Methanococcus voltae: one gene and its partners. The main gene of each other region encodes a partner of the protein of the gene in region 5 in a complex. Links are inferred from orthologs where the notes say so. Each region holds a gene or a part of one and is shown on either strand. Other genes may lie near its edges.

The links.
Region 1: rpl4p (region 5) and J3E06_RS03475 share a complex: the UniProt entries of both Methanocaldococcus jannaschii proteins name them as parts of the 50S ribosomal subunit. The link is inferred for Methanococcus voltae from one-to-one orthologs.
Region 2: rpl4p (region 5) and rpl18a share a complex: the UniProt entries of both Methanocaldococcus jannaschii proteins name them as parts of the 50S ribosomal subunit. The link is inferred for Methanococcus voltae from one-to-one orthologs.
Region 3: rpl4p (region 5) and J3E06_RS02305 share a complex: the UniProt entries of both Methanocaldococcus jannaschii proteins name them as parts of the 50S ribosomal subunit. The link is inferred for Methanococcus voltae from one-to-one orthologs.
Region 4: rpl4p (region 5) and rpl12p share a complex: the UniProt entries of both Methanocaldococcus jannaschii proteins name them as parts of the 50S ribosomal subunit. The link is inferred for Methanococcus voltae from one-to-one orthologs.

The regions. Positions count from the first base shown.
Region 1 is NZ_JANUCR010000002.1:191,160-196,169, forward strand. The notes cover bases 1-2,840. They hold J3E06_RS03475 (50S ribosomal protein L1), read right to left. Parts: upstream 1,822-2,840; coding sequence 1,180-1,821; downstream 1-1,179. Other genes in these bases: J3E06_RS03470 (50S ribosomal protein L10), read right to left, coding at 156-1,166; J3E06_RS03480 (DUF5683 domain-containing protein), read right to left, coding at 2,038-2,562; J3E06_RS03485 (DUF4352 domain-containing protein), read right to left, coding at 2,839-2,840. Outside these bases: more of J3E06_RS03485, read right to left, coding at 2,841-3,906; J3E06_RS03490 (DNA-directed RNA polymerase subunit L), read right to left, coding at 4,225-4,509; J3E06_RS03495 (DUF2067 domain-containing protein), read right to left, coding at 4,669-5,010. UniProt on the Methanocaldococcus jannaschii protein: Probably involved in E site tRNA release. Binds directly to 23S rRNA. Protein L1 is also a translational repressor protein, it controls the translation of its operon by binding to its mRNA.
Region 2 is NZ_JANUCR010000009.1:32,160-37,939, reverse strand. Bases 877-3,872 are described here. They hold rpl18a (50S ribosomal protein L18Ae), read left to right. Parts: upstream 877-2,257; coding sequence 2,258-2,488; downstream 2,489-3,872. Other genes in these bases: mer (5,10-methylenetetrahydromethanopterin reductase), read right to left, coding at 3,283-3,872; J3E06_RS08085 (DUF2666 domain-containing protein), read left to right, coding at 2,742-3,158; J3E06_RS08095 (translation initiation factor IF-6), read left to right, coding at 1,458-2,141; J3E06_RS08100 (50S ribosomal protein L31e), read left to right, coding at 1,086-1,337; argB (acetylglutamate kinase), read right to left, coding at 877-988. In the rest of the region: more of argB, read right to left, coding at 107-876; more of mer, read right to left, coding at 3,873-4,248; 5-amino-6-(D-ribitylamino)uracil--L-tyrosine 4-hydroxyphenyl transferase CofH, read left to right, coding at 4,771-5,780.
Region 3 is NZ_JANUCR010000001.1:485,154-491,849, forward strand. What follows is about bases 3,545-6,397. They hold J3E06_RS02305 (50S ribosomal protein L44e), read left to right. Parts: upstream 3,545-4,756; coding sequence 4,757-5,038; downstream 5,039-6,397. Other genes in these bases: J3E06_RS02295 (DNA polymerase sliding clamp), read left to right, coding at 3,545-3,902; J3E06_RS02300 (hypothetical protein), read left to right, coding at 4,006-4,779; J3E06_RS02310 (30S ribosomal protein S27e), read left to right, coding at 5,107-5,292; J3E06_RS02315 (translation initiation factor IF-2 subunit alpha), read left to right, coding at 5,686-6,397. In the rest of the region: J3E06_RS02280 (class I SAM-dependent methyltransferase), read left to right, coding at 1-386; J3E06_RS02285 (hypothetical protein), read right to left, coding at 414-1,457; J3E06_RS02290 (selenium metabolism-associated LysR family transcriptional regulator), read left to right, coding at 1,839-2,729; more of J3E06_RS02295, read left to right, coding at 3,093-3,544; more of J3E06_RS02315, read left to right, coding at 6,398-6,477; J3E06_RS02320 (RNA-protein complex protein Nop10), read left to right, coding at 6,606-6,696. UniProt on the Methanocaldococcus jannaschii protein: Binds to the 23S rRNA.
Region 4 is NZ_JANUCR010000002.1:185,585-192,257, reverse strand. The notes cover bases 1-2,830. They hold rpl12p (50S ribosomal protein P1), read left to right. Parts: upstream 1-1,180; coding sequence 1,181-1,480; downstream 1,481-2,830. Other genes in these bases: hisH (imidazole glycerol phosphate synthase subunit HisH), read left to right, coding at 2,628-2,830; J3E06_RS03460 (TATA-box-binding protein), read left to right, coding at 1,822-2,367; J3E06_RS03470 (50S ribosomal protein L10), read left to right, coding at 1-943. Outside these bases: more of hisH, read left to right, coding at 2,831-3,269; J3E06_RS03450 (pyridoxal-phosphate-dependent aminotransferase family protein), read right to left, coding at 3,386-4,528; yjjX (inosine/xanthosine triphosphatase), read left to right, coding at 4,820-5,539; J3E06_RS03440 (4Fe-4S binding protein), read left to right, coding at 6,187-6,351; J3E06_RS03435 (geranylgeranyl reductase family protein), read left to right, coding at 6,354-6,673. UniProt on the Methanocaldococcus jannaschii protein: Forms part of the ribosomal stalk, playing a central role in the interaction of the ribosome with GTP-bound translation factors.
Region 5 is NZ_JANUCR010000001.1:267,777-274,606, reverse strand. The notes cover bases 2,321-5,307. They hold rpl4p (50S ribosomal protein L4), read right to left. Parts: upstream 4,202-5,307; coding sequence 3,440-4,201; downstream 2,321-3,439. Other genes in these bases: J3E06_RS01215 (50S ribosomal protein L3), read right to left, coding at 4,313-5,307; J3E06_RS01225 (50S ribosomal protein L23), read right to left, coding at 2,955-3,215; J3E06_RS01230 (50S ribosomal protein L2), read right to left, coding at 2,321-2,749. Outside these bases: J3E06_RS01250 (sugar phosphate isomerase/epimerase family protein), read left to right, coding at 1-267; npdG (NADPH-dependent F420 reductase), read left to right, coding at 390-1,085; J3E06_RS01240 (hypothetical protein), read left to right, coding at 1,176-1,340; J3E06_RS01235 (30S ribosomal protein S19), read right to left, coding at 1,462-1,944; more of J3E06_RS01230, read right to left, coding at 2,024-2,320; more of J3E06_RS01215, read right to left, coding at 5,308-5,314; J3E06_RS01210 (haloacid dehalogenase), read left to right, coding at 5,979-6,623; J3E06_RS01205 (hypothetical protein), read left to right, coding at 6,651-6,830. UniProt on the Methanocaldococcus jannaschii protein: One of the primary rRNA binding proteins, this protein initially binds near the 5'-end of the 23S rRNA. It is important during the early stages of 50S assembly.

The DNA of each region.
Region 1 (5,010 bases), on a different replicon or contig from region 5:
ATAATTTTTCAATACATACTTAGATTTTTTAAATCGTTATTGTTTCCTTTATTAAATTCTATAATTAATTATATTAAATTATATGCTTAGTACAATTTTAATACATTAATTTATTTACTTAATTAAATTAAGTAAGTTAAATAAAAGCTAAGGATTTAGAATAATAAACCCATACCTACTGATGCAGGAGCTTCTTCTTTTTTCTCTTCTTCCGCAGGAGCTTCTTCAGCTGCTGGAGCTTCAGATACTGCTTCTGAACCACTTACCATTGATTGTAATTCCTCATCTAAAGCATCATCACCAGCTAATTTAGCAACTGCTAACATTTGAGCGTTAGCTTTTCCTATAATAGCGTCTGAGGTTTCTGATGTTAAGAATGCACTTTCAACTGATACAGCCTTAGCATTGGAGAATGCTTTTTGAACGATTGTTTCAATTGTTTCTGCAGTAGGAATTGCTGCATTAACTGATAAGTTAAATGCACCTGTGTAAGCATTTTGTAATTTAGCGAGGAATTCATCCTCATCAATTTTTAACACACTGGAGTCGTAAATGATTCCATCTTCATAAACGCCCAATACGTTTAAACCTACTTCCATAGGTTTAATATCTAATTTTGATAATACCACAGCTAATTTAGCGGATACTACATCTCCTTCTTTAGCAACAATTGTATCTTCTTTGATTCCAATTTTACCTTTCTCGATTGCAGCAGGTAAACCTACAGCTTTCAATTCACTTAAAAATGGTCCAGGTGGCATACCTGTTGAACCAGCTTTAATTTCAATATCACAAGGTGCAGTAGCGCCAGCTTTAATTGGTGCAGGGCTTTTGCTCTCGTTAAGAGTCTTGTAAAGTTTGAATGGGTTCATTTCGGTTGCAATGATTGCAGCACCTTTTTCCAAACAATCTACTAATTTTGTAAATGAAGGATTATTTGTTTCCTCAGCGACTTCTTCAATCGCTCTTTTCATCAATGTATTTCTTGACATTCTCAAAGTCATTAAGTCTCTGATGTTGTCTCTAATTTCTTGAAGTTGAACTGAAGGAACTTCCATCATGTCAATAATTGCAACTACGTTACCACTTTTAAGTAAGTCTTTCAATGCGTTAACTTCATCTACTTTCCAAGAGGCAATCTTATGTTCTGATTTTACTTCGCTCATAATCTCAACCCCTCTACTTTTCTATCGGTGCTGAAGCACCCATGGTAAGTTTTGTAAATGCACTTTTAACGTGGTAAAGTCCTTTTTCATACTTCCTAGCAACAGTATTTAATACTGTTTCGATGTTTGCTGCAAGTTCTTCATCACTCATTGATTCTTTACCTACGTAAACCTGGAAAAATGCTTTATCTCTTGTGTTGATGCTAATAGTTTTACCAAATCTTTCAACTAATGGTTTAAGATTTGCATTAGCAGGAACAGGTTGAGGCATTTTACCTCTTGGACCTAAAACGGCACCCAAGGATTTACCTACAATAGGCATCATATCTGCTTGTGCAATAAAGAACTGGTTTGCGTTAGCTAATTTCTTAGCTTGTTTTTTATTTTTTCCTAATTCTTCTAATTCTTCCTGTCTAATTACAGTGAGGCCCATGCTTTCAGCTTGAGCTGCTAAATCTCCCTTAGCAATCACAGCGATGTTGATTTCTTTTCCTAAACCACTTGGGAGTACGATTTGTTGTTTCATCCTGTTTTCAGGTCTTGACAAATCAAGCTCTTTGAGGTTTATGATAAGGTCAACAGACTGTGTGAAGTTTCGCGGCTTTGCTGAATTTCGAGCCTCCTTCACTGCGTTTAATATGTTTACACTATCCATTGTGTAGCCTCCTGTAATTGTCATATGACTTTTCAGTCTTAACATGGAGCAAACATAATATTGATTAACTATTATATAAATATTACTACCTTAAATATATATTTTAAAAATTTAAAAAATAATGATATTATTAAAAATGTTAAGATTATTAAAAATATGTTATCTAAAAAATAAAAATTTAATGTATTATTATGTATTTTTAGGGAATTATTTGAGTTATGGGACAATATAACCTCTATTAATTTTATTTGCGGTGTTATAAGCTTCACAGACTGCATATAACCAAACAATTGGTAACATAATAAACCCAATTAATATGGCTATGGCAAAGAATGATATAACGAATAATACTATAATAATAATTCCTTTTATTATTTCACCATTGTATATTTGACCTAAACCCGGTATAAAAAAGGATAATATTGCAGCAAGCGCTGGACTTTTAATATATCTGTTAAAACCTGCAGGATAGCCCATATTAGTATTTTTATTAATATTTGAACTAATATTTGTATTTTTGGCTTCTGATTCACTATCGCTCTCACTCTCACTCTGGGAATCAGACGCACTTGTAACATTCGTATCATTATTATTTTCATTGTTAATAGTTATTGAAGGAACATTATATGAATTTTTTAAGTCCTGGAGTGTGTCAGAACAAAATTTATTGCATTGAGGACACACATCTTCGTCGTTTTCTAATTTGAAACCACAATGTTGACAATACTTTATTTCTGCCATTATTTCACCGTAAAACAATATAATCTACCACATAATAATATAAGTTAAATTTTTAGGTATGTGGCGTTATTTAATATTTTTTATTATTATAATATTTATAAAGATATATCTAATTTATTTATATCCTAAATTATACTACTTTATTCAATAAATATATTACTATTTATTTTAACGTTTAAATCTAAAAAATAAAAATATTTATTTAAAATATTTAATCTTATAAATGTATTAAAAATTGAAAAAAATAAATATGGAGTATTTAATTTAAATAATGCCTTATTCAATTTCATCCCATGAGATATATTCGTATTTAATATTCAATTTATCCCACGAAATTGGGTCGTATTCGAGTTCGTAGCTGTCGGAACCTTTTGGAATTTCGTATATTAATAAACCGCTGGTTTTACCGCCGTTTCTTAAATCTACACTTTCCAAATGGTTTTCTAAGCTGTATGTATCTGAAGCATATGAATATCCTACGCCATCAACAATTGCATCAAAGTACAATGGGCTTGTTGATATCTCATCATATCCATTATTTTCAATGGAAATATATGTGATAAGGTATGTTTTACCAGATGGGGCTTCTCTTGTGTATTCATAACTTCCAATATTGTAGTTAAATGATTCAGTCACTGTAGCTGCAGTTATGATGTTTACAGAGTCTGAATCTGTATCATCATTTGAAGTAGTAGGTGTTGACTTTTCAGCACCGGTATTTGAACTTGAAGCAGCAGCTTTTTGAGCTTCTTCAATATCTACATCTTCAGGATTGTATATTATATTCAATTTATCCCACGTAATTGGGTTATATTCAATGCTATATGTTGAACTACTATCTTCTGGAATTTCAAATGCTAATGAACCGCTGGTTTTACCACCGTTTCTTAAATTTACACTGTCTAAATCATTTTCTAAGCTATAACTATCAATACTGTAGTCATATTCTACGCCATCAACAATTGCATCAAAGTACAATGGATTTACGCTAATTTCATCATATCCATTGTTATATACTGTAATATCAACAATTAAGTATTTTTTACCATCTGCAGCTTCTTCTTTACCATAACTTCCATCAAAGCTTTTAGTGGAGTATGCTTCATAAAATACTGCGACGTATTCGTCAGGTAGCCCTTCTTCTACGGGTTCCTCAGTTTTAGGTTTTTCATCATCTTTAGTTTCTTCGTTTTCTTTAGGTTCGGTATTATCGTTTGTGCTGGTTTTTTCCACTACTACATCATCAGCACTATCTGATGACGAAGAAGAGACGCAACCGCTACACATTACAACGAGGGATACCATAACACAAAGAAAAATTTTTAATATATTATTATTTTTCATAATATGCCTCCAATTTATACATAATTAGATAATAAAATATTTTATAAATAGGTAGTTATTTAGGATACGAAGGTGCTATTTTATATATGAGTACATTGGTTTGTACGATTTTAAACGTTATTTAGTAATTTTAACAAAAAATTACCCGTATATTTATAAAATAGTTGATTTAATATGTTATTTTTTAAAATAAATAAATTTTTGAATAATTATTTTAAAAATAAAAAAGTAATAATAATAATAATAATAATATTTGATTAATAAAAAATAGATATTTGTAAATTGTATTTTTAGTATTATATATTATATTATTTTTAATTATAAGTCATTTAGTCCTTCATCACATAAAGCTATTAAATCGCTTAAACTTTCTTTTAAAATTTCAACTGCATTGGTTCCCTCTACAGTTTCTAAAACTAAAAGAGGATTTGAAATATATTTACCGCTTTCAGGGTCTAAAACAGGGTGTTCAACATTGTAAGAAGCCATTATAACGTTTTCTTTTGACAATAAAATATCTTTTAGTATATTTGGTAATGAGTGGTCTTCGTTTGTTAATTCAAATTCCAAATAGTTTTCCGCTTGTTTTGTAATTTTAATCATATTTTCACCGATACAGTCAAGTTTTAATTAATTCTAAACTTTTAACTTTTTAAATTTAATAATTTTTAGATATTAGTAATTATATAGTCTATATTTTATTTATATAATTTATTATAATTTATCATACATTACCATAGGTATATTCTTATATTTATATATTTAAATTGACTTCTTTGAATTGCATAGTATATTTTTTACCTTAGTAATATCCATATTAAGCACTATTCTATCATCTTCTTCCCTAAAACATCCTTCTTCGAGACCTAATTCTAATATTTCATCCATTTCCAAGCCTGATATATAAACACCAATTACTATGGCATTTTTAACCGGTTTAGAACCTATTGGGTAATATGACAAATCGACATAGATTTCTTGTAAATCTTTAAGTAAATCATCTAACTCTTGCGCAGTTATTTTTGCAAGCAACTCATTATCTTCTTTAATGTATTCGTGCTTTATTTTGGAATATTTTAATGCATCTATTATTAAATCTTTATT
Region 2 (5,780 bases), on a different replicon or contig from region 5:
TTAAAAAAATAATAAAAAATGAAGTTCATTACATATTGAATTACTAATTTGTTAATTTACTAAATATGTTAAATTATTCATTAAATATAACATAACTAATTATTAATTATTTTACAATCATTGTCCCAATACCCGTTTCAGTGAAAATTTCCAACAAAATTGCGTGAGGAGTTCTTCCGTTTATGATATGTACACTATCTACACCTTTATTTAGTGCATTTATCGCAGCTTCTATTTTAGGAATCATTCCCCCCTGGATAATTCCTTGTTCAATCATCATTTCCAATTTTTCGACATTTACTTTTTTATGTAATGTACTTGGGTCATTTATATCTTCCATAATTCCGTCAACGTCAGTAACCATTATTAATTTTTTTGAACAGGTAGCTCCAGCAATATCTCCCGCTGCAATGTCTGCATTTAAATTTAAATCATTACCATATTCATCTACACCAATAGGGGAAATTACCGGTATATAATTCTGCTCCACCAATAAATCTACTAATTTAGTATCGATATGACTTACTTCTCCAACCATTCCCAAGTCTACTTCAATTTTTTGACTATCTTTTAAAAGGTATTGAAGTTTCTTTTTAGCCTTTATAAGATGACCTGACTTTCCAGAAAGACCCACGGATTTACCGCCGTATTTTTCTAATTTAGATACTATATCACCATTTATTTTTCCAATTAACACCATTTTTACAATATCGAGTGTTTCTTGGTCAGTAACCCTCAACCCATGTATGAATTCGGGTGTTTTTCCCATCTTTTTCATAGCATTATTTATTTCTGGACCGCCACCGTGTACTACAATAGGATTCATACCCACATATTTCAATAAAACTAAATCTTTAGCCACCCAGTTCTTTGCATCGTCATTTACCATTGCATGTCCGCCATATTTAATCAAAAACTTCTGACCATGAAATTTACATATATATGGTAGCGCTTCCATCAACACTTCTGCCTTGCTATAGTCATCCATTTTAATCCACTCACCAAAATATTTAAATATTGTCTATCTATATTGTATATGATTTAATATTATATCATATATATATTTGTATACTGGAGGTGCAATTATGGAAAACGAAAGAATATACACAATACCATTAAGAGATGTAACAAACAAAGTACCAACAACCAAAAGAGCTCCGAGAGCTATAAAGAAAATTAGAGAATACTTGCAAAAACATATGAAATCAGATAATGTAAAATTAGATAATTCAATTAACGAAAAAGTATGGGAAAGAAGTTTAAACAAAATCCCTGCTAGAGTTAGAGTAAAAGCAGTCAAACAAGACGATGTTGTTATTGCTACATTAGTTGAATAATCACGCAAACTAAATACTTAATAAATACATCTTGTTAATATATTAATTACTTAAATTATTATTAATTACATATTAATTTATTAAACATTGATATTCTTAAAATATTAGTTGGGATAATTTATGATATATAAAACATTATTTTCTGGCGTATCAAACATAGGAATTCAAGCTATTGCTACGGATAAATACGGTATTTTTCCAATAGATTTGGAAAAAGATACTATTGAAAAGTTTGAAGAAATATTAAACATACCAATACTTCAAACAAAAATAGCAAACAGTTCATTGATGGGTTCATTATGTGTAGGAAATTCCAATGGATTGATATTACCAGAAATTACATTGAAAGATGAATTTTCAAAAATTGAAAATTTCATCCAAGAGAATAATTTAGATATAAATGTTAATATTCTAAAATCAAATAATACTGCATTCGGAAATTTAATACTCGCCAATGATTATGGTGGCATTATTTCAAAAGAAATATCTAATCTTAAAAAAGATGTAGAAAAAATACTTAAAGTTAAAGTAGGCGTTGGAAATTTCTGTGAATTACCTACAGTAGGCTCTAATGGTATTGCCACAAACAAGGGATGCGTTTTAAATCCACTAACTACAGACGTGGAATTAGAATGGGTCAGAGGAATTCTAAATATAGAAGTTATTGGCAAAAGTACGGTAAACAAAGGAGCCATGCAAGTTGGTTCAGGCATAATTGCCAATAGCAACGGTGCACTCGTGGGTGTAGAAACTACAGGACCTGAAATACTAAGAATTGAAGAATATCTTGATTTAATAGATTAATATACATATATCTTAAAAATAATATTAAATTTAAATAAAAATTATAAATTATAATTATTAAAATAACCAGTATAATGATAAAATATTAAATATAGATTATATTCAAGGTGAATAAAATGGCTAAAATAATAAAAATCAACGGAGAAATCCTTGGTAAAGATGAACCAATGGTATTCTCAAAAGAATACAATGTTTTAAAAGAAGAAGATGCTTTAGAAATTATGTACTCAGAAATTGGTAGTAAACACCATGTTAAAAGAGCTTTCATCAAAATCAACAGCATTGAAGAAGTAAGTTTGGAAGATATTAAAAACCACAGCTTGAAGAAATTCATAGAAATGAACTAATTATTTATAATAATTTAATTATAAATAATCTATTTTAACTATTTTACAATTGAATACTTACGATTATTAATGTTTTATTAATATTTCAGATACTATTTTAAATCAAAATTACGAGATTATTTGTTATTTTATAGCTACTTCATATTTATTAAGAAATAATATATATTATTTCAACAATAATTGTAATTAACATATTTAATATATGATTCAAAATAGATAATCATATTTTCATAAAATTATATTTGGTGAAATAATGAGTGAAGAAAAAATAACATTTAATGCAAAAAAAGGAAAATGGTACGTATCCAAAAAATTGAAAATAGATGAAAAAACCCAAGATGTCGAAATTTCAAGAATATTAATATCTATCGAAGAAACTTTAGGTAAAAAAATAAAGGATTACTTACCATTTGATATGATACAGCTTGAAGAAATTGCAGATGAAATATATGTTTCAAAAAAAGGACGTGTGAAAGAAGAAGACATTTCACAAGCTTTAGCTAAATTAAAATCCCCTGCAACCACAAAAAAACTCGGAAAATTAACAGATTTAAAAGAAGGTAAAGATATTTTGAAAGTAGTCTTAACAAATATCATTTTGGAAAGATTGGGTATAAAAACACATATCGATGTTAAAACTATGGATAAATTTATTGAAAAAAGCAAATAACTACTACAAAAATACTATTTTTTAATATTCAAATTTTTAAAATATATTTTTAAGTTAAAGTTTTAAAACAACTATTTTAAAAAAAAATAAAAAAATTTAATCATAATCCAATCAAATAATTAAATTATTTGAATGCAGGTATGATGTGTTTACCGATTAATTTGATACTTGTGTCTTTGTTAGGTCCGATAGGTGAACCTGCAACAATTTGAGTAACTCCCATTGCTTCTAATGCTTTAATTTTTTCAATAACTTCTTCAGGTGTACCATATAAAGCGAATGCTTCCAATAATTGGTCATCTACTGCACCGAATGCTGCACCGAAATTACCTTCTTTTAAAGCTGCTCTGATTGTTTCTACTTTTTCTGCAGGTATTCCGTGTCTTTGTAAAACTACAGGAGGTGAACCTGCTGCAATGAATGCTACTACAGGGATAGCTGCTTGTTTTGCTTTTTCTGATTTTTTGTCTACTGACATACATGCATATGCTGCAACGTCTACATCAGCCATTGTTTTTCCTGCTTCTTCTGCACCTTTTTTAATTAAAGGTACTGCTGCTTCGAAATCTTTAGGGTTTGAAGCGTTGATTAAAACACCATCTGCAATTGCACCTGCTGTTTCTAACATTTTAGGTCCTTGAGCACCCAAGTAAATAGGGATTTCTTCTGATGGTTTGATAGCTAATTGAGCACCAGATTCTAATCTTTTACCAGCTAATAATTCTCTCATTTCAGCGATTGCTTTTTTAACAGTTCCTACAGGTTTTGTCCATTCAATACCTAAAGCATCGAATGTAGCTTTATCACCAGGGCCAATACCGAATGTAGCTCTTCCACCAGATAATTCATCTAATGTTGCCATTGCAGATGCTGCAATTGCTGGGCTTCTTACATATGGGTTTGTAACACCAGGGCCGATTTTAATTTTATTTGTTGCTGATGCGATTGCACCTAAGGTCATGTAAACATTTCTGTTGTTGTAGTGGTCTGTAATCCAACAGAATTCAAAACCGTTGTCTTCAGCTAATTTCACGTAGTAGTTTAATTTAGTTACTGGTTCGTTTGGAACAAATTCAATACCGAATTTCATTCTGACACCTTCCTATTCGTAGTTTTAATATAACAATTATTATTATTACCATTTGGCAATATAATCCAGTTTCTATTTATTGTGAATAGAAAATTATATATAGTATCTAATTTCCAGAAAAAAAGCCCATTATATATCAAAGAGACTAATAACTATATTAAAATTAATAATATATATTATTTTATTTAAAATATTTCATAATGTCCCATTTTAAGTTTAAATTCGTTTTTTATTAAAAATCGTATTATAGTCGTTTAGATTTTAATTAATTTAATTTTAATTAAAGTATTCTTTAAATAAAGTTATTTTTAAAAACCATTTTAAATTTTAGAAATAAATAGCCGATAATGGAAAATTATATATAGTAATAAAAGTCTTAAAGAGGGATAAGGTACAGTTTGTAATCACATAAATACCTGCCAAATACAACTAAAATAAATATACTGAATATCAACAATCCTATTTGTAGTTAATAGATAAAAATTTAAAAATTTAAAAAATTTTCAAATACTTGGTGAGCCCATGGATTATGAAATCTTTAAAGAAAGAGATATATCTAAAAAAGAAGCCGTTGAGTTATTAAAAAACCCGGAAAACTTTTATGATACGTTAAAATTAGCAGATGATTTAAGAAAAAATATTTGTGGCGATGTAGTAACTTATGTAAACAATGCAAATATCTACTACACAAATATGTGTGAAGGCAATTGTAAATTTTGTGCATTCCCTCATGAAAAAGGAGTTATCGATAAATATTATATGACACCTTCTGAAATAGCAGAAAAAGCCCTTTGGGCAAAAAATAATGGTGCTACAGAAGTAACACTTATGGGTGGCGTAATAAGAGAAATAGATACATATATGCAAGCGGAAATAATTAAAAAAATTATTGAAAAAACAGGATATATTGACACGCACGCTTATTCGCCATATGAGATACTTATTGGTGCAGAAAGTGCAGGTCTTGATATTAAAGAAGCCGTTGCTGTATTAAAAGAAGCAGGATTGCATACAGTACCAGGAGCGGCTGCTGAAATATTGGATGATGAAGTAAGACAAGTAATATGCCCAAATAAGATATGCGTTAAAGATTGGGTAAAGGTAATCAAAGAATTACATAAACAAGGAATAAAAACTTCATCTACAATAATGTATGGACACGTTGAAAAACCAGAACATATTGTAAATCATTTGTTCTTAATAAAAGAAATACAAGAAGAAACAAAAGGCTTTACAGAAATGATACTAATGTCATATTTACATAAAAATACCCCCTTATATGCATCAGGTATTGTTTCAGGAGGCGCTTCAGGAGATTATGATTTGTTAGTTACTGCATTATCGAGGATAATTTTAAAAGATACAATACCTAATATTCAAGCTCCTTGGGTAAAATTAGGTATTAAATTAACACAGCTTAGCTTACATTGTGGTGCAAATGATGTTGGCGGTACACTCATGGGTGATGAAGTAAGTGAAGCTGCAGGTGCTGATGAAGTTTCAATGACTAAAGAAGAATTAAGAAATGCAAT
Region 3 (6,696 bases), 220 kb from region 5 along the record:
TAACAATGGCAGAAAATAGATTGGAAAGAAATGGTATCGAATGTGCAAAATTGAAAACCTTAGATTTTGGCGAAACCATACCTAAAACTAAGTATGATAGCGTAATATGTACTCATACTCTTAGTTATGCGAAGTCTCCGAGATTATTCTTAAGAAAAATGATGGATTCATTGAAAAAGAATGGAAAATTAATAATTATTGAAGAATTTTTCAAAGATTCTGCTAATGTAAACGTAGAATTATTTGAATTCTATCAAAGTTTAAATAAATATTTCATAGGATATCTTTCAAGGTCTGAAGTAATAGACACACTTGAATTATTGGGCTATGGATTTAAATATAAATTCTTAGGAAATTGTGGACTATTAATTGAAAAAATTAATTAAATTATTTTTTATTTTTATTATTCTTATTTAGTGTATTTGTTTTGATATCTCGTTTATAACATTTGATATTTCATCTAAAATTTCTATATTAATATAGTTTAAATCTAATTTTTTTATTTCTAAAACTACTCCGTCTTTTAATATTCGATTTTGATTTGGACATTTTGTAATTATAGATTTACCATTTGACAATTTAATATGTTCATTTATTTGTTTTGAAAATTTATTCGGATTTTTAGATGATATAAATAAAGAAATACCCTCTTCATTTAAAAATTCTGAATCTTTTATCTTTTCTTTTAAATAATTACCATATTCAACGTATTTTTCATATGTTTTTTTTGCATTTAACGCCTCATACATTATCGAACCATAAATATTTGGAATTTTGTAGGTTTTCTGCACTTTTTTAATATTATCTTTTATTTTCTTTGAATTATCTGAACTATTTATTAAATTCATAAATTCATCTGAAAGGCCTAAAAAACCACCATATTCGCAATTTATAATCTTAGGGGAGCCTGTAGAACATACTATTATATCCCCATATCCACAATCGCCACCTACTTTTCCAGAAATATCTTCAAATAATAAAATATTGTAATTATTGCACATATTACGTATTTCTTTTATATTTTGACTTTGCAAATACCCTGCAGAAGAAGTAATAAACAAAACATTTAAAATATTTTTTGGAGTCGATTCATTGCTCTTTTCATAGTTCAAATTTTCGAAAAATGTTTTTAAATATTTGGGATTTATTACGCCGTCTTCGGTTTTTAAAATATTTATGTCAAAATCTAAAAGTTCTGCATAAGTTTCAAATCCTTTCCAAGCCCCCATATCAGGTATTATTGCATTTACACAAGTTTCCACACCCAAATCATTAGCATAGAATTTTAGAATATTGCAAGCCATATATATTGAAGCGTCTCCCGAAGGCAAATAATGGATATTATAATTATTTTTAAGAATTGAATTAATTATTAACGAAGTTTCTTGTTCACTTCCTTCTTTCGCTAATAATGCCTCATTACAGGGTTTTCTATAGGGTAATACTATCATTATCATCTCCCCCTCCAATTTAAAAATTTAATAAATGTTAAATCATTTTAAAAATTATTATACTATTCATTAATAAATACAATATTATCCATTATGGTATTAAATTATTTATTTAGTATATTCCATATTTAGATTAATTATATATATTAGTTTTTTTAATATGTATTATTAGTTTAATATAACTATACTATCAAATTGATTGATACATAAAATATTATAAATTAATACATATTTAAGATTATATCAAAATTGTTAAAATTATTAAGATTATTAAGATTATTAAGCTTATTAAGAGTATATTAGCAATAAAATGAAAATATACCAACATAAAATAATATAATAAGTTATTTCAGTAATTAAAAGTAAAAAGAATAATGTAGTGATATTATGGACCCAAAAATAAGTTATTTTCAAACTTTTTTATATGCTGCAAAAACTAAAAGCTTTTCGAAAGCTGCTAAAAGATTGGGTGTAACCCAAGGTACTGTTAGCAATCACATCTCCGTACTTGAGAAGTTTTTTGATGCACAATTATTCTTAAGAACTCCCGAAGGCGTTGATTTAACCGTTGAAGGTACTATCTTATTAGAAAATGCGGAAAAAGTATTGGAATATATTAACAATTCAAAGCAACAAATGAAAATGTTGCATGAAAATCCTGAAGGTATTATTAGAATTGCTGCGAGTACGACACCTGGTGAGTACTTAATACCAAGTATTATTAAAGAATATAAAAAAGAATACAAAGATGTCAACTTTGAAATTCAAATTACCGATTCAGAAAAATGTTTCAAATTGCTTGAAGAAAGAAATGTGGATATTGTTGCAGTCGGTAATCTATACGACAAAAATTATGATAATATTGTAATCGGCAAAGATAGGTTAGTTTTAGTAGTTCCAAATGACCATTCATTAGCTAAAAAACCAATTGCAAAATTATCTGACGTATTAAAGGAAGACTATGTCGATAGAGAAGTTGGTTCTGGAACTCGTGAGATACTAATAGATGCTTTAAATAAAAAGGGATACTCAATGATGGATTTACACACCGTTATGAGTTTAGGAAGTACTTCTTCAATAATTACCGCTGTTTCAGAAGGTTATGGAGTAAGTATCATCTCAGAAATCCCTGCAAAAAAATCAGCAGATGCTGGATTTTTGAAAATAGTTCCAATAGAAGACTTGGACCTTACAAGATACTTATACTTGGTTAGAGGCAAAAGACCTAAAAATCCAAGTGCAATAAAATCTTTCTGGGATTTTGTAAAAGGAGACTAATTTAATAACTATAATTTAAATTTATGCTATTTATTTTATTTTTTTGAATAATTTAAAAATTTTCATTTTCATTAGGATATTTATTATATATTAAAATTATATCTATAACTCATATTATTATTTAAAAAAAAAATTAATATAAAATCAAAAACAAATCATTATCTACATATAGTTATTTACATATAGTTATTAAAATATAATAAAAAATGTTTAAATTTGATTATATAATTATATAATTTATAGCCATATGGATTATAATTACATTAAGTATCTATTGTATTGTTAATATATTGTTAATAAATTTACAATCGAATTTTTAAATACTAAACAAAACGTATTATTTAAAAAAATAGTGGTGAGCAAATGTTTAAAGCAGTTTGTGATGCAAAAGACTTCAAAAAGATAATTAATGCTACAAGTAATTTAGTAGATGAAATATGTTTCGAAGTAGACGAAGAAGGAATTAGGGCAAGTGCTATGGACCCTTCGCACGTGGCTTTAGTTAGCTTAAACATTCCTAAAACTGTGTTTTCAGAATATATGAGTGGAATACATGATTTAGGTATTGATTTGGAAGCCCTAAAAAAGATAATGGCAAGGTCTAAAAGCAATGATAAAATAATTATAGAGTTTGATGAAGAAAAAAATAAGTTGCTTACTACATTTAAAAATAACGTTACAAGAAACTTCTCAATGGCCTTATACGACATATCATCAAATAATTTAAAAGTTCCAGATATAGAATATCCTAATAAAGTATCTATAAAAGCAGGTGCATTTGTAGAAGCTTTAAAGGACTCAGAATTAGTTAACGACCACATTATTTTAAGTGTTAATTCAAGTGATAATCAGTTTGTTATATCTTCAAAAGGAGACTTAAACTACAGTGAAACCATATTTTCACTTTCAAAATCAGAAACCGAAGTTGTAAATACTGAAGAGTCTGAAAACAATGGAAATGAAGAAGTAATAAACAATGTTATGGTTGATTACAAAGTATTGGAAAACTCAAAAAGTACATTTAATCTTGCATATTTAAAAGATATTACAAAATCTACAGCTTCAGATGATGTTTTAGACATATACCTTGGCGAAGATATGCCAGTTAAAGTAGAATACAATATTGGTGGCGCAAAATTAGTATTTTTACTTGCTCCAAGAATTGAATCTTAATTAATCGATTAAATTAAATCAAAAAAATCAAAATATACAATTTTTTAATTTTTTTATGTTAACAGTGTTTAAAGAATAATATAAAATAAAAATAAGTGAAAATATGTACAATAAAGCTAAAAATGCTTTTTTTGATGAAATAGCCTCTCCAAAATTGCTTAAAATATCAGATACGATGTATTCAGATGTTAAAAAGTATGTTGAGAGCATTTCTAAAAAAGACAATGTCAATGAATTTGATATAAAAAAAATCAATCGTTTAAAATATTACTCATCTTCATTATTAAAAATAAGATTATACAAAATTATTATTTTAAATGAAAATCCCGAATTATTGATTGAAGATGAAAAGGAAATTTATAAGATTATCAATAATCTTATAGATAATACTTTATTTAGTGATAACCCAAATTTTTTGAACAATTTTGAAACTATAATCGATAATTCAGTGCAAAAATTTGATATTATTGGTACAAAAAGTACAAAAACTGAACAAGAAAAAAGTATACCTCAGTCTAATCCTATATCAAATGGCTCTACAGAATTATCCGATGATTTAAAAGAAAATTTTGGAAAATCAAGTGAAAATTTTGGAAAAAATGAACTTAAAAATGATTATTCTTTAAATTTAAACCCTGATTTTCAAGATAATGTTAATAAAAATATGAATGATGAAATACCAAAAGTTATAAATACTGAAAGAGATATTCATATTGTAAGAGTCAATCATAAATTTCCATATTTTACTGATGGAAATTGTGTTTATGGTTTAAATAAAAATGATATAATTTCTTTAGATGGGAGATTTTCAAAAATTTTAGAGAAACACAATATAGTGGAACAGGTGAATATTTATGAAAATGAAAAAGAAAATTAAAAGATATTGCCCATACTGTAAAAAACATACCGTTCATACAGTTGAAAGAGCTAAAAAGAGAAAAGCAAGTGAATTGAGAAGAGGTCAGAGGTTATTCAGAAGAGTAACTGCAGGTTACGGGGGTTACCCAAGACCATTACCTGGTGGAGCAAAACCAATTAAAAAATTGGATTTAAGATACAAATGTGCAGAATGTGGAAAAATGCACACAAGAAGCAACGGTGGATTCAGAGCAAGAATGTTTGAATTAGTTGAATAAGTAAAATTCAACATATTTTTACATTTAATTTTTTAAATTTTATATATTATGAAATAAAGGTGAGAAACATGGAATTGATACCAAGACCAAAAAGCAGATTTTTAAAAGTACAATGTACAGACTGCAACAACCAACAAGTTTTATTTGGATGTCCTTCAACAGTTGTTAAATGTACTGCATGCGGTAAAACAATTGCAGAACCTAAAGCTTCAAAAGGTTCAATAAAAGCTAAAATACTCGAAGTATTACAATAAATTATACAATTGTATAATATTGTAATCATAAGACTCTTCTTTTTTATCATTAAAATTTGACATTGTTTTATATTATTTTATCAATTGTGTAAAATTATTGTATAACTTTATATATTATACATTAATATTATATAATATAGTATAACTTTAATTTTGTAATTTATAACCTTGCTAAATTTATATTATTATTTTTATTATTTCGAAAAATATATAATATGAAATGTAGATTAGGAAAATAAAACTTATTAACCTAAATTAAAAAGAATGTTAAAATAAACTAAAATAAACTAAAATAAAAGTAAAAATAAAAACGTAATTAAAAAAGTAAAAAAGAATATTTCATCTAATTAAGGCTAATTAACTTTTTTACTATAAAATTTAAGGTGTAATATCATGAAATCTAATTTTCCCGAAGAAGGCGATATCGTAATAGGAAATGTAAGTGATGTTAAGTCATTTGGTGCATTTGTTGAGTTATTAGAATACCCTAAAAAAGAAGGTATGGTCCACATTTCTGAAGTTTCATCAGGTTGGATTAAAAACATAAGAGACCACATCAAAAAAGGTCAGAGAGTTGTTGCAAAAGTTGTAAGGGTAAACCCTAACAAAAATCAGATTGATTTATCATTAAAAAGAGTTACCGACCAACAAAAAAGGGCAAAAGTTCAAGAATGGAAAAGATTCCAAAGAGCTGAAAAATTATTACAATTTGCATCCGAAAAAATGGGTAAATCAATGGATGAAGCTTGGAAAGAAGTTGGGCATACAATTGTAGAAGAATTTGGAGAATTATATGTCGCTTTTGAATCCTTAGTTATAGAAGGAGAAGAAGCTTTTGAAGATTTAGACGTACCTGCTAAATGGACCAAAGAATTAGAGAAAATTGCAAAAGAAAACATCGAACTTTCAAATGTTAAAGTAGATGGCATTTTAACACTTTCGACCACTGAACCAGACGGAATAAAAGTAATTAAAAAAGTAATTAAAAAAGCAATCAAAGCTAACCCGTACGAAGATGTTCAAGTTGAAGTATCATATGTTGGAGCTCCAAAATATAGGATTGAAGTAATTGCACCAGATTACAAAAGCGGTGAAGAAGTCTTAAGAAGTGTGGCTAATGAAGCTATAACTGACATTGGCACATATTTAAACGGAACAGGCGACTTCGTAAGACTTGAAGAATAATAATAAAAATAATAATAAAAAATAAAAATAATAATAAAAAATAAAAATAATAATAAAAAATAAAAATAATAATAGTAATAACAATAGTAATAAATTAACATAATATCCATACTCACAAAGGTGAGATAATGCAATTAAAAAAATGCACGTCATGTGGTGAATATACAATGAAAAACGTTTGTAAATGTGGGGGTAACGCTATAACGGTTAAACCTCCAA
Region 4 (6,673 bases), on a different replicon or contig from region 5:
CTTACTTAAAAGTGGTAACGTAGTTGCAATTATTGACATGATGGAAGTTCCTTCAGTTCAACTTCAAGAAATTAGAGACAACATCAGAGACTTAATGACTTTGAGAATGTCAAGAAATACATTGATGAAAAGAGCGATTGAAGAAGTCGCTGAGGAAACAAATAATCCTTCATTTACAAAATTAGTAGATTGTTTGGAAAAAGGTGCTGCAATCATTGCAACCGAAATGAACCCATTCAAACTTTACAAGACTCTTAACGAGAGCAAAAGCCCTGCACCAATTAAAGCTGGCGCTACTGCACCTTGTGATATTGAAATTAAAGCTGGTTCAACAGGTATGCCACCTGGACCATTTTTAAGTGAATTGAAAGCTGTAGGTTTACCTGCTGCAATCGAGAAAGGTAAAATTGGAATCAAAGAAGATACAATTGTTGCTAAAGAAGGAGATGTAGTATCCGCTAAATTAGCTGTGGTATTATCAAAATTAGATATTAAACCTATGGAAGTAGGTTTAAACGTATTGGGCGTTTATGAAGATGGAATCATTTACGACTCCAGTGTGTTAAAAATTGATGAGGATGAATTCCTCGCTAAATTACAAAATGCTTACACAGGTGCATTTAACTTATCAGTTAATGCAGCAATTCCTACTGCAGAAACAATTGAAACAATCGTTCAAAAAGCATTCTCCAATGCTAAGGCTGTATCAGTTGAAAGTGCATTCTTAACATCAGAAACCTCAGACGCTATTATAGGAAAAGCTAACGCTCAAATGTTAGCAGTTGCTAAATTAGCTGGTGATGATGCTTTAGATGAGGAATTACAATCAATGGTAAGTGGTTCAGAAGCAGTATCTGAAGCTCCAGCAGCTGAAGAAGCTCCTGCGGAAGAAGAGAAAAAAGAAGAAGCTCCTGCATCAGTAGGTATGGGTTTATTATTCTAAATCCTTAGCTTTTATTTAACTTACTTAATTTAATTAAGTAAATAAATTAATGTATTAAAATTGTACTAAGCATATAATTTAATATAATTAATTATAGAATTTAATAAAGGAAACAATAACGATTTAAAAAATCTAAGTATGTATTGAAAAATTATATATACTTTAATAGATTATCTGAAAACTAATAATTATAAAAACACAAAAAGAAGTAAATTATTAGTATTTGAGGTGTACTTTATGGAATACATATACGCAGCTTTATTATTAAACTCAGCAGATAAAGAAATTACAGAAGATGCAGTTAAAGCAGTTTTAACCGCAGCTGGTATCGAAGCAGACGATGCAAGAGTTAAAGCATTAGTTGCTGCTTTAGAAGGAGTAGACATTGCAGAAGCTATCGCAAAAGCAGCAGCAGCTCCAGTAGCAGTTGCAGCAGCAGCTCCAGCAGCTGAAGCTCCAGCAGAAGAGAAAAAAGAAGAGAAAAAAGAAGACACCGGTGCTGCAGCAGCAGCTGGTTTAGGTGCTTTATTCGGATAATTAAATTATATCCGAATATTTTTATTTCTTTTAACAATATATATTATTAAAATTTAATTAGAAATTATTTAATCAACGCTTTTTTACAAGTTATATTTTGACAAATTAATTAGAAATGATACTAATCATAAGAATTATTTTTTATAACCCATATAATTGATATATCTAAATATATTTAGGTATTATTATCCTTATCAATATTGGTACTATTATTTTTATCATTAATTTTTAAATTGTTAGAATTTTGAAACATTTAATTATAACATTTTTATAAAAGTATATAAATACATTTATATACTATATAAATAAAACTTATATTATACGTAATATAGGTGAGAGATATGGAGCCTGAAATAAAGATTGTTAACGTGGTAGTTTCTACACAAATAGGAACAGATATAGACTTAGAATATGCTGCAGATGTTTTAGACAACGCAGAATATGAACCAGAGCAGTTTCCTGGTTTAGTGTGTAGATTAAGCGACCCTAAAGTTGCATTGTTGATATTTAGAAGTGGTAAATTAAACTGTACTGGTGCTAAAAGTAAATCAGACGCTGAAATAGCAATTAAAAAGATAATTGCAGAACTTAAAGAAGCTGGTATGGAAATAATTGATAATCCTGAAGTTAGCATTCAAAATATGGTTGCCACAACCGAATTAGGTATGGAACCTAACTTAGACGATATTTCCACATTGGAATGTACAGAATATGAACCAGAGCAGTTCCCTGGTTTAGTTTACATATTAAGCGACCCTAAAGTTGTAGTGTTAATATTTGGTAGCGGTAAGGTTGTAATAACCGGTTTAAAGAAAATTGATGATGCTTACACAGCATTTAATAAAATATTAACAACGTTAAAAGAACTTGAAGAAGAATTTTATTAACTTATTTAACATAATTTTTTATTAATTTTTTATTTTATTGTTATGTATTGTTATAATCCATTGAGATATACTCTTTTAGTCATATATAATTTTTACAAAAATATACATAGTTCTTGATATTTTAATTTGGCAAATTAATATTAAAATATGTATATATAGTATAATTACGTATTTTTATGTAAATTAGAATATATGTCATTTTATTGGAATTACCATTAAATTAAACATTATCAAACATTATACATAGAGCGTGTGAAATTATGATTGCAATTATTGATTACAATGCCGGAAACTTAAGAAGTATCGAAAAAGCGTTTTCAATTTACGAAAAAGACGTTAAACTTACAAATAACCCCGAAGTAATTTTATCAGCGGATAAACTTGTTTTACCGGGCGTTGGAAACTTTGGAGACTCCGTAAAAAATATAGAAGCCGTAAAATTTGATGAAAAAGTCTGCGATAAATTAAACACGGATTGTACAAATTTAAAAGAATTAATTGTCCAAAATATTGGTAAAGTACCATTTTTAGGTGTTTGCGTGGGTATGCAATTACTTTTTGAAAAAAGTGAGGAAAGTAAAGGCGAAGGTTTAGGTGTATTCAACGGAGAAGTTGTTAAATTTGTAAATGCTCCTAAAATACCACATATGGGTTGGAATAACGTTAAACAGGTTTTGGATATACCATTATTTGAAGGGATAAAAGATAATGATTACTTCTATTTTGTCCACTCCTATTATGTAAAAACTTTTGATGAAAAAATAATCGCAGGAACTTGCGATTATGGTACAGAATTTACCTGTGCCGTTAATAAAGACGATATTTATGCTACACAGTTCCACCCTGAAAAAAGTGGTAAATCTGGTTTAAAAATGATTGAAAACTTTGTGGAATTAATTTAAGGATTAAAAAAGGATTAAAAATAAATAATTAAAATAAATAATTAAAATAACTAAATTTAATTAATTTAATTAAATATTATTTTTTATATTATATTTTATTACAGCATATTTAAAAATTATAATAAGTAATCCTTAGCTACATCAACGCCACAACCTGCGTCATATCCAAGTTTTTTAAGACCTGCTTCTATTAATGCTAAAGTACCTAATATATGGTGCTCTTTTACGCTACCCATATGCCCTACTCTGAAGATTTTACCTTTTAAGTGAGCTTGACCTCCTGCAACTAAAACATCGTAATCGTTGTTTAAAGTTCCTCTGAAATCTTTATCACTTATTCCTTCAGGGTATAAAGCAGATGTAACTGTTACTGACCTTGCTCTTTCTTTTGCGAACAATTCAATACCCATTGCTTCTAAACCTGCTCTTGTAGCTTCTGCAAATTTATCGTGTCTTTTGAATCTGGTTTCTAAACCTTCATCGAGTACGATTTCTAATGCCTTGTTCATTGCATAGGTCATTGATACAGATGGAGTGTAAGGTGTTTCTTTACTACTTTCCCATTTTTTCTGGTAAGCTTTAATGTCTAAATAGAATGATTTAGTTTCCGTTTTGTTTATAACTTCCCAAGCTTTATCATTTACTGAAATAGCCGCCATTCCTGGGGGTGCAGCGATACATTTTTGGGAACCAGTCACACAAATGTCAATGTTAAATTTATCAACGTCCACATAGTCGCCACCTAATGATGAAACTGTATCTACGATGTAAATTGCATCGTGGTCTTTTACAACTTTACCGATTTCTTCAATAGGGTTCTTTACACCGGTTGATGTCTCGTTGTGAACGATTGTAACTACTTTTGTATCAGGGTTTTCTTCGAGTGTTTCTTTAACTTTCTCAACGTCTGCCATATCGCCCCATTCATTGTCGAGCAACATTGTGTTTGCTTTGTAGGTATTTGCAATTTTGTAAAACCTGTCTCCAAAGTTTCCATTTACTATATTTAGTACTTTATCCCCTTTGTCCACGGTGTTTGAAATTGCCATATCCATTGCTGCAGTTCCTGAACCTGTTATTAAGTGTGCATCGTATTTTGTTTGGAAAACTTTTTTCATTTTGTCCACTGTGTCTTCCAAAAGTGCACCATAATCTGCGGTTCTGTGCCCAATGATGGGTAAAGCCATTGTGTTTAAAACTTCATTTGGAACCATTGTAGGTCCAGGTATCATTAATAACTTTTCGGTATTCAATTTCATCAAATCCCTCGAGGATATTGTTGTTTTATTGTTGTTTTATGATTTTATGTTAATATCATATGTTAAGATATATTTATTATATGTATTTTTACATTGTTTAATAGTATAAATAGTTAATTTATTTATTAATTTATTTAATACTATATTAAGGATTCTTTTAATTAAATATGTATGTGGCAATAAAATTATGATATATTCATATCGATATCCTTTTTAATTAATATTATATAATGATAAGTATCGTAAATCAAATTATCGAATAAATTATAAAATAAAATAGGGGAATACTGTATGAGTAGTAAAAAAATTGAAAATAATAAAAATGAAAATAATAAAAATAATTTTAAAAGTCCATTTGAAAATAAAATTTGCGAAATATGTGGAAAACCTGCAAAAACCTATCGATTTGGAACCATCCTATGCGAAAGTGAAGAATGTCTTAGTAAAGCTATGAATCAACGTGGCGGTCCTGCCGGACATAAGTTAAGAGTCGCTTCTATTGGAACACTTAATCCCGTTAAAATTAGTGCAGCTCAGGAAGCTTTAGAGCGTGCGGTAGGTAGTGTTTTAATAAATTCAATAGATGCAGATAGTAAAGTATCTGACCAACCCATTGGATTTGATGAAACATTTCAAGGTGCATACAATAGGGCAAAAGAAGCTTATGATAAAGCTTCTTCGATGTATGGTATTGGTTTAGAAGCAGGTATTGTAAAAATTGGAGAGAAACGGTTAGACATTCATATTTGTGTGATATACGATAGCTTCAGGCATACGGTTGGAACGTCTTCAGGCTTTCAAATACCTTTGGAAATACTTTCAGGAATTGAGCAAGGCGTTGAATGTGGTGAAATCGCTGGAAAATTATATGGAAATCCTGAAATAGGCAAAAATGTGGGGTTAATAGGGCAATTAACTGATGAAAATATTGTTAGAAAAGATTTATGCAAGCAAGCAATTACTATGGCGTTAATTCCCCGATTAGCTCAAAATATGACTACTAAATTCTAAAATATAGGTATATAATTATAATTATAATTATAACTTATAATCTATTTTTAAATATTGAAATTAAAATTATTATTTTATTTTATTCTTATTTTATTTTTACTTCGTTATTTTAAATATTGCTTAGATTAAATAAACTATTTTGGATATTTAACTTAATTAAATAAGGTGATAACTTTAAATTATAACAGTTTATAAAATAAATCATCAAATAAAATAGAAAAGCATAAAAACATAGGTTGGATAAATAGTTAAAAGTATTTAAAGAACATTGCAAGTACATAAATTAATAATACCTAAATTAAAAATAAAACATTATATAGCATCGTAAATAATAGATTATTATTTAACAATTTTATATTTAAGCAAAATAGTATCACTTATAGTTATTATAATTATTTTGCATAATGCAATTATTCAAATCTTCAAATTTTATTAAATTATAGTTAAATGGCGCATTTAATATAATATCACATTAGTTCAAAAAAAAATTGAAATTTGAAATAATGGCAATAAATAGGAAGATATAGTAAAATACATTACTCTATAATAAAAATAAACTAAAATCATATGAATAAGCTTAAATATCGATAATAATCTAATTTAATATATAATGTGTTATTTTTGTTTTCACATTGGGAGAGGATATTGTGAAAGTAAATACTTTAAAATGTGGCTACTGTGGGGCATGCGTTGGCATATGTCCGAGGAATGCAATTGAACTTATCGAGAATAAAATTGAAATAGATACAGAAAAATGTAAAGGCTGTAAACTTTGTAAAGAAATATGTCCAGTAAATGCTTTGGAGGAATAATAATGAGGGCACTAATTAACAGTTATGACGTTGTAGTTATCGGCGCAGGACCGGCAGGGAGTATGGCTTCATATAACGCTTCAAAGATGGGGGCAAAAACTTTATTGGTTGAAAAATCACAAGAAATTGGGGAACCAGTTAGATGTGCGGAAGCAGTTCCCAAAATAGATGAAATATATGGAATACCAGCAGACCCAAGTTTTGTACGTACTAAATTAGATGGTGGATATATCGTAGCACCAAACGGAAAAACAATCGCAGTAAAAGGCGGAAAAACCGACGGATATGTCGTTGAAAGAAAAATATTCGATAAATATCTTGC
Region 5 (6,830 bases):
AAAGAGTTGTCAAACTTAAATACTGAGGATTACATCGCTGAATTAAACAATATTGGTAAAGGTATAGTTCATACTCATATTCACGATAATGATGGGACTGACGATTCTCACCTTAAACTAAAAGAGGGTAATATTAATTTAGAAGCCGTCTTTACAAACTTAAACGACATTAATTATAACGGAATTTATAGTTTGGAATGTAGAAGTATAGATGATGCAGTTGAAAGTAGGCGTATTATATCAGAAATTTTGAAAGATATTAATTAATACTTAATCAATTTATTTGATTTAATTTATCAGTAAATTATATAATGAATATTGTATTATGTAAATATAATCTAAATATGCAGTATCAATGAGTTAACCAAAAAGATTAAGTCGGTGAAATTATGAAAGTAGCAATATTGGGCGGAACAGGCGACCAAGGATTAGGTCTTGCAATGAGATTTGCAATGAATGAAGCTAATGAAGTAATCATTGGTTCAAGAAAAGAAGAAAAAGCAATCGAAGCTGCAAAAGAAGCAATGGAACGTTTATCCACAGTACAATCAAAAGATACAAAAAACATATCTATAAATGCAATGACAAATTTAGATGCTGCAAAAGAAGCTGACGTGGTACTTTTATCATTACCGTTTGAATACACTATTTCAACATTAAAAGATTTGAAAGACGCTTTAAAAGGTAAAATAGTAGTTTCTTTAATGGTTCCATTAGCAAGTGCATTTGGAGATAAACCTACAAGAGTAATCACTTGTCCACAAGGCTCCGTAGCTGAAATGGTGCAAGCATATTTACCAGAATCAACTGTGGTAAGTGGTTTCCATAATGTATGCCATAAGTGTTTATGTGATTTAGAAAATCCTATCAATTGTGATGTATTGATTGCAGGTGATGATAAAGAAGCAAATAAAACAGTTGTGGAACTTGCAAATACAATCAACGGTGTAAATGGTATTGATTGCGGAAAATTAGAAATTTCAAGATATATCGAACAGATAACTCCGCTTTTAGTTCAATTGAATATAAAATACAAAGCTAAAGGAACTGGATTGAGAATAACAGGTTTAGAAGGTAAATTATAATAATTAACTTTATTTTTTATTTAAATTTTTATTTAAATTTTTATTTTTTAGTTTTATATTAGTTGTTTCATTTAAAGTTCGAGTGATTATATGGGTAAAAAAGTTTTAAATAATCTTTTGGAAAAATATATTTATTTGGGTATTTTTACAATACCTTTTACAATATTGTTTATTCCTCAAATTGGATACAATATAATTTATTACTATTTTATGGGAATTATTCTAATAATCCTTATATCTGAATTTATCGATTAAATAATATAAAAATAATATAAATTAAGTAATATAACTTAAATAATATATTATAATATTTTTTTAAAGTAGTTTTAATTTGTTTTAAAAATTGAAAAAAATAAGATTTGGGTATGTAAGTACCTTATTTAATCGGTACGAACATTGAACCTCTTGTAGCACCCATACCTGGGGAACCGTGTTGAACTACAGCTCTTGTTGGTGCAAATTCTCCTAAGAATCTACCAACAGCTTCTTCAACTAATTTTACTTCTTTGAAGGCTTTACCGTTGTAAATACCGAATGATAATCCAATCATTTCAGGAGTAATCACAAAGTCTCTGCAGTGTGTTCTGATAACTCTTGGGTCTTTTCCTCTATTTACGAGTTTTCTTGCCTTTTTAATTTTCATAACCAATTTTCTTTGGTTTGCAGTAATTCCTCTTTTCATAGTTCTTCTTTGTCTTGAAGGAATTATTTCCATGAATTTCTTTACAGGCATTTCTTGCAACTGTTCTAATGTGTATCCTTTGTATTTGAATTCTACTCTTCTTCTAGGAGCCACATTTTGTTTAGTTGACTTTTTTCTTTTGCCGCCTTTTCCACTAAACTTTTTTTGTCTGGCCATGTTTATTCACCTTAGTAATAATAATCAATCATTTTATAATTGTTAATCTTAAGCATAAATGATTAACTGATTAGCGCAATTATCTCTTGCCACCAGTTCTTCTTGAAGCTATGTGACCAACTTTTCTACCTGGTGATGTGTGTCTTGAAACGCTTGTAGGTTTACCTGTGTGTTGGTGTCTACCTCCCCCGTAAGGGTGGTCTACTGCGTTCATTGCAACACCCCTAACTCTTGGCCAAGCAACAGCTTTAGCACTTAAAGCGTGGAATTTCTTACCTGCTTTCAAAAGAGGTTTTTCTTTTCTTCCACCACCAGCAACTACACCAATTGTAGCCCTACATGATGGATTTAAAACTTTTGGATATCCAGATGGTAATTTGATAATTGTTTTACCTACGTCGTGTGAAACAACGTGAGCGTAGCAACCACCAGCTCTTACTAATTTACCACCGTCTCCAGGAATAGTTTCAATGTTGTATACAGGAATACCTTCAGGTATTTCAGCTAAAGGCAATACGTTACCAGGCTTGATTTCTGCACTGATACCACAAGCAATTTCATCCCCAACTTTTTTACCTTCAGGGATTAAAACTAATCTTTCTTCACCATTTTCAAATCTTACTTTTCCAACAGGAGCGCTTCTTCCAGGGTCGTGTAATACGTCGATTAAAGCACCTACAACACTGCCGGTTTTCTCTGATTCGTCGTATGCTCTGTATTTAACTGCGCCTTTTCTTTTGTGAGATGGGGATGTATATTTAGGAGTCCCCCTACCTCTATTTTGGGATATTAGTCTTTTACCCATTTATATCACCATCGATTGTATCTACAAGTGTGTGTTTGAGTAATCTGATTTTACTTGTTTTCATCTTTTACGATAGGATTTACCACTTAGGGCGAAATTCAATACTTTTTCATCTTTTAACAAACGTATTGCGAATTGCATAGTTTATCAATAAACGAATTATCTGAATTTCCTTTTTCGTATATTTGCAAAATGCTAAGTAAAATTAGTAAATACCTAAGTTTGCAGCTACTTCACTTGCATCATATTCTTCTTTTAATGTAATGTAAGCTTTTTTAAGTCCTTTCGGGGTTATTTCTGTGTTAATGCTTTTAGCTTCAACTTCGAATAACTCTTTCATAGCTTTTTTAACGTCTTCTTTTGTGGCTTTCCTTTCCACATAGAATACAATCTTGTTTTCTTCCTCTATCAGTTTCATTGTTTTTTCACTGATAATAGGTGTTTTAATTACGTCAAAGGCATCCATTGCCATTCACCTCAAAGTCTACTTTGACCAAATAATTGCAAACTTTAAGACAAATCAAATCTAATTTAAATTTTATACGCATATGTAGAATTATAATAAAATATTATATTTCTATTTTCATATTTCGATTAAATTTATTAGATTTTATTCAACTTGTTGCAATTTGCAATTTTTAACCATTGATAAATAATCGAATAATAAATTAATTAAATTAAATAGAATGATTATTCGAATTTTTCTCTTAATGCTTCGATAGCTCCTTCAGTCCAGAGTGTTAATCTACCTGCTGCAGTACCTGGTGCTATGTGCATAGTACCTAAGTCATCAGCTGTGATTACATCAACACCTGCAATGTTTTTGGAAGCTTTAACAGCATCGCAAGCTTTTGATACAACAACCAAAACACTTCTTGGTTTTTTGTATTTTCTTCCTCTTAATTTACCTTTACCAGCTTTAATTGAGATACCTTCTTTAGCTCTCGTTAAATCTGCATCTAATTTTAAAGCTTTGAATACATCTAAAGCATCTTTTGTTTTCACAATACTTTCGAATTCTTCACTTACGATTAAAGGTAATGCCGGAACATCAGGTATGATGTGTCCTCTTGCTTTAACAATTTCTACGTTTGCACTTGCAGCAATAGCACTTTGTAAAGCTTTTAATCTTTCTTTTCTGTTGATTCTTTCTAATAAAATCTTTTCTACTTTAGGTCCGTGTGCTCTTCTACCGCCAACAGCTTGAGGAACAAATGCTCCACCACCTTGAGCGGTTCTTCTAACTCTTGCTCTACCATGACCTTTACCGATTGATTTAGCGGAAGTTCTATGACCAGCTAATAAATTTGAACCTTTTGGTTGTAATTTTGCGGTCAATGATGAAATTACAGCTCTTTTAATCAAGTCAGGTCTGTATTCTGCACTGAATACGGATGGTATTGCTACTTCTCCTTTTTCAGAACCATCTAAGTTGAATATTTTTGCGTTCATAAATTTACACCTGCTCGTGTTTTATTTATAGGTGATTGATTTAATGAATTTTCTTCTTAGCGTTAATGAATATATTATTCATAATCTATCTAATTTGAAACGTTAATTTGATTAGTTTCCTTGTTTTGATTCGGTGCTGATGTATGTAATTTCAGGTAATCCGAATTTATCAACAGGTGCTCTAATAGCGCCTCTTATCATAACTAATCTTTTAGCAGGACCTTGAACGGTACCTTTTACTAAAACGTATCCATTTTTAAGTACACCGTAGTTTAAGAATCCACCTTTCGGTGTAACTTCTGTTCCTTCTGCACCAATTTTGAATATTCTTTTGTTATATTCAGTTCTTTGGTGGAAACCCATCTGACCAGGTAATGGTACTGACCACATAACTCTTCTTGGTCTCCAAGGACCGATTGAACCTGTGTGTCTACCTACACCTTTTCTTTGGTGTTTACCAAATTGTATTTTGATGCCCCATCTTTTAACTGAACCTTGGAAACCTTTTCCTTTGGTTACAGCTACAGTATCGATGATTTCTCCAGCTTCAAATACGTCGTTGATTGACAATTTTTGACCGAGAATACCTTTTGCATAGTTTAATCTTTCGTCAACGCTACTGCCGCCAACTCTAATTTCAACTACTTCAGGTTTTTTCTTAGCTATTGCTGTCTCTTTAGGAATTGTGTATACAATTACTCTTACATCAACAATTTCGTTAATTAATGAGTCTAATGTATCAACTGATTTCAATTCTTTTTTAGCAACAGTCAATTTTCTTGCTAATTCTTGGTCTAATTCAGGAGCCCAAACTTCTGTCAATACTTTTAATCCATTTGTATCTTTTTTGTAAACTCTGATACCAGCGATTGTGATATTTGGAGTTTCTAAAACAGTTACAGGGGATGCTACTTCTTGCTCAGCATTTGGACTTTTTGGGTTGTTTTCAACATATAAAGCGTGTGTTACACCAGCTTTATATACAGGGTAAGCTTGGAGTCTCACTTTTTCGTCAACAGGCCATGACCTGATTTTTGGAACGATTCTTTTAGCTCTTTTTCTTGGGCTAAATGCTAAAGAACCTCTACGAGGTCTATTTTTTTTCATACCCATATTCTAACCTCCTTATAATTAACCCCATAGTGTAATTATTAGGTTATCGTCAGTTATTGTTATTAATTACTTTTTTAACTTATTGTATATTTATACGACATTTCATTAAAATATTAAAATATTGATGAAATTGCGTGTTTACACCTTTAATAAATATACAATAATAGCTAACAACTTATTTAAGTTTTAATAGCTTTTATAAGTGTTTTAAGTTTTTTGAAAGTTTATTTTCAAATATTTTAACATATTATATATTATAGATATTTAAAATATTGCAAAATAAAAGCAACCTATTGATGGCTCACGCCTTTTCAGGTTTTCCATATAGTTGCTCTATCAATGTAGAGTATCACAATATATAAAGTTTACTCAAAAAGTTAGTATTGTAATAAACCATATGTTATTATTAACATACTATTGTTATTGATATCCTCTTGATGATGTTAAGTATTTAATGGGATATAATATTATGTACCAAATTTTAATACCATTCAAATTTGAACTCAAAATATGTATAACATAATTATATAATTATACAATTATATAATCCCAATGAGATATAATTGTTCATAAATATAGTATTAAGTACATTATTGGGTATTATTATTAATTATTATAAATTATTACAAATTATTCTTAAAAAAACTGACCATACGGTGGTATCTTGGAAAAAAATTTATTAAATTACGATAATTTTAATAATCAAAATGAACTTATTGATTTTTTTGAAAATAAAGATTTAAAAAGAGAAAAAATATTAAAACTTTCAAGAGATATTGTAAGAAATTGCGGAATTACAATACGAAAAATACAGAAAGACGAAGAAGTATCCTTTAATCAATTAACAAACGATTTAAATAATTTACATAGTCATACGGTAGAGTTTCCTGAATTTAAAAAATACTTGGGTACCCCACAACAAGAGTATGTGGAAGCAATAGTATACCATATGATAACAACTCATAAAAAAATACCAACTTATGAAGATTTAAAGAAAGAATGCAGTACTTTGTTAAAAGAAAGCTACATTTTAGGATTATGTGATGTAATAGGGGAACTTCGTAGAAAAGTTTTAGATTGTATTTCAAAAGATAATAAGGACGATGCAGAGTTTTATAATGACGTTATGGAAATTTTATATGATTTTATTATGAAATTTGATTATTACCACGTAATAGACAATTTAAGAAGAAAACAAGACGTTTCAAGAAGTTTAGTCGAAAAAACAAATGGAGATTTTATTAATTTTGTTGAAAATTTAAAATTAAGAAATGAATTGAAAAAATTACAAGAATCAAACGATTTATAATACGAAAATGGGGTAAAACGGGAAATTATGGATATTTTTTATTTAATTTCAATATTGGGTGTGGCAAGTATATTCGTAATACTTGGATATACATTAATTGATACACTTTCAACGTTATTCGGCGCAAAAGTGATAAAAATAGATTTAAATTTTATAAAATCTTTAAAAATTTCTGTTTATAGCTCTTTAGCATCTATAATACTAATG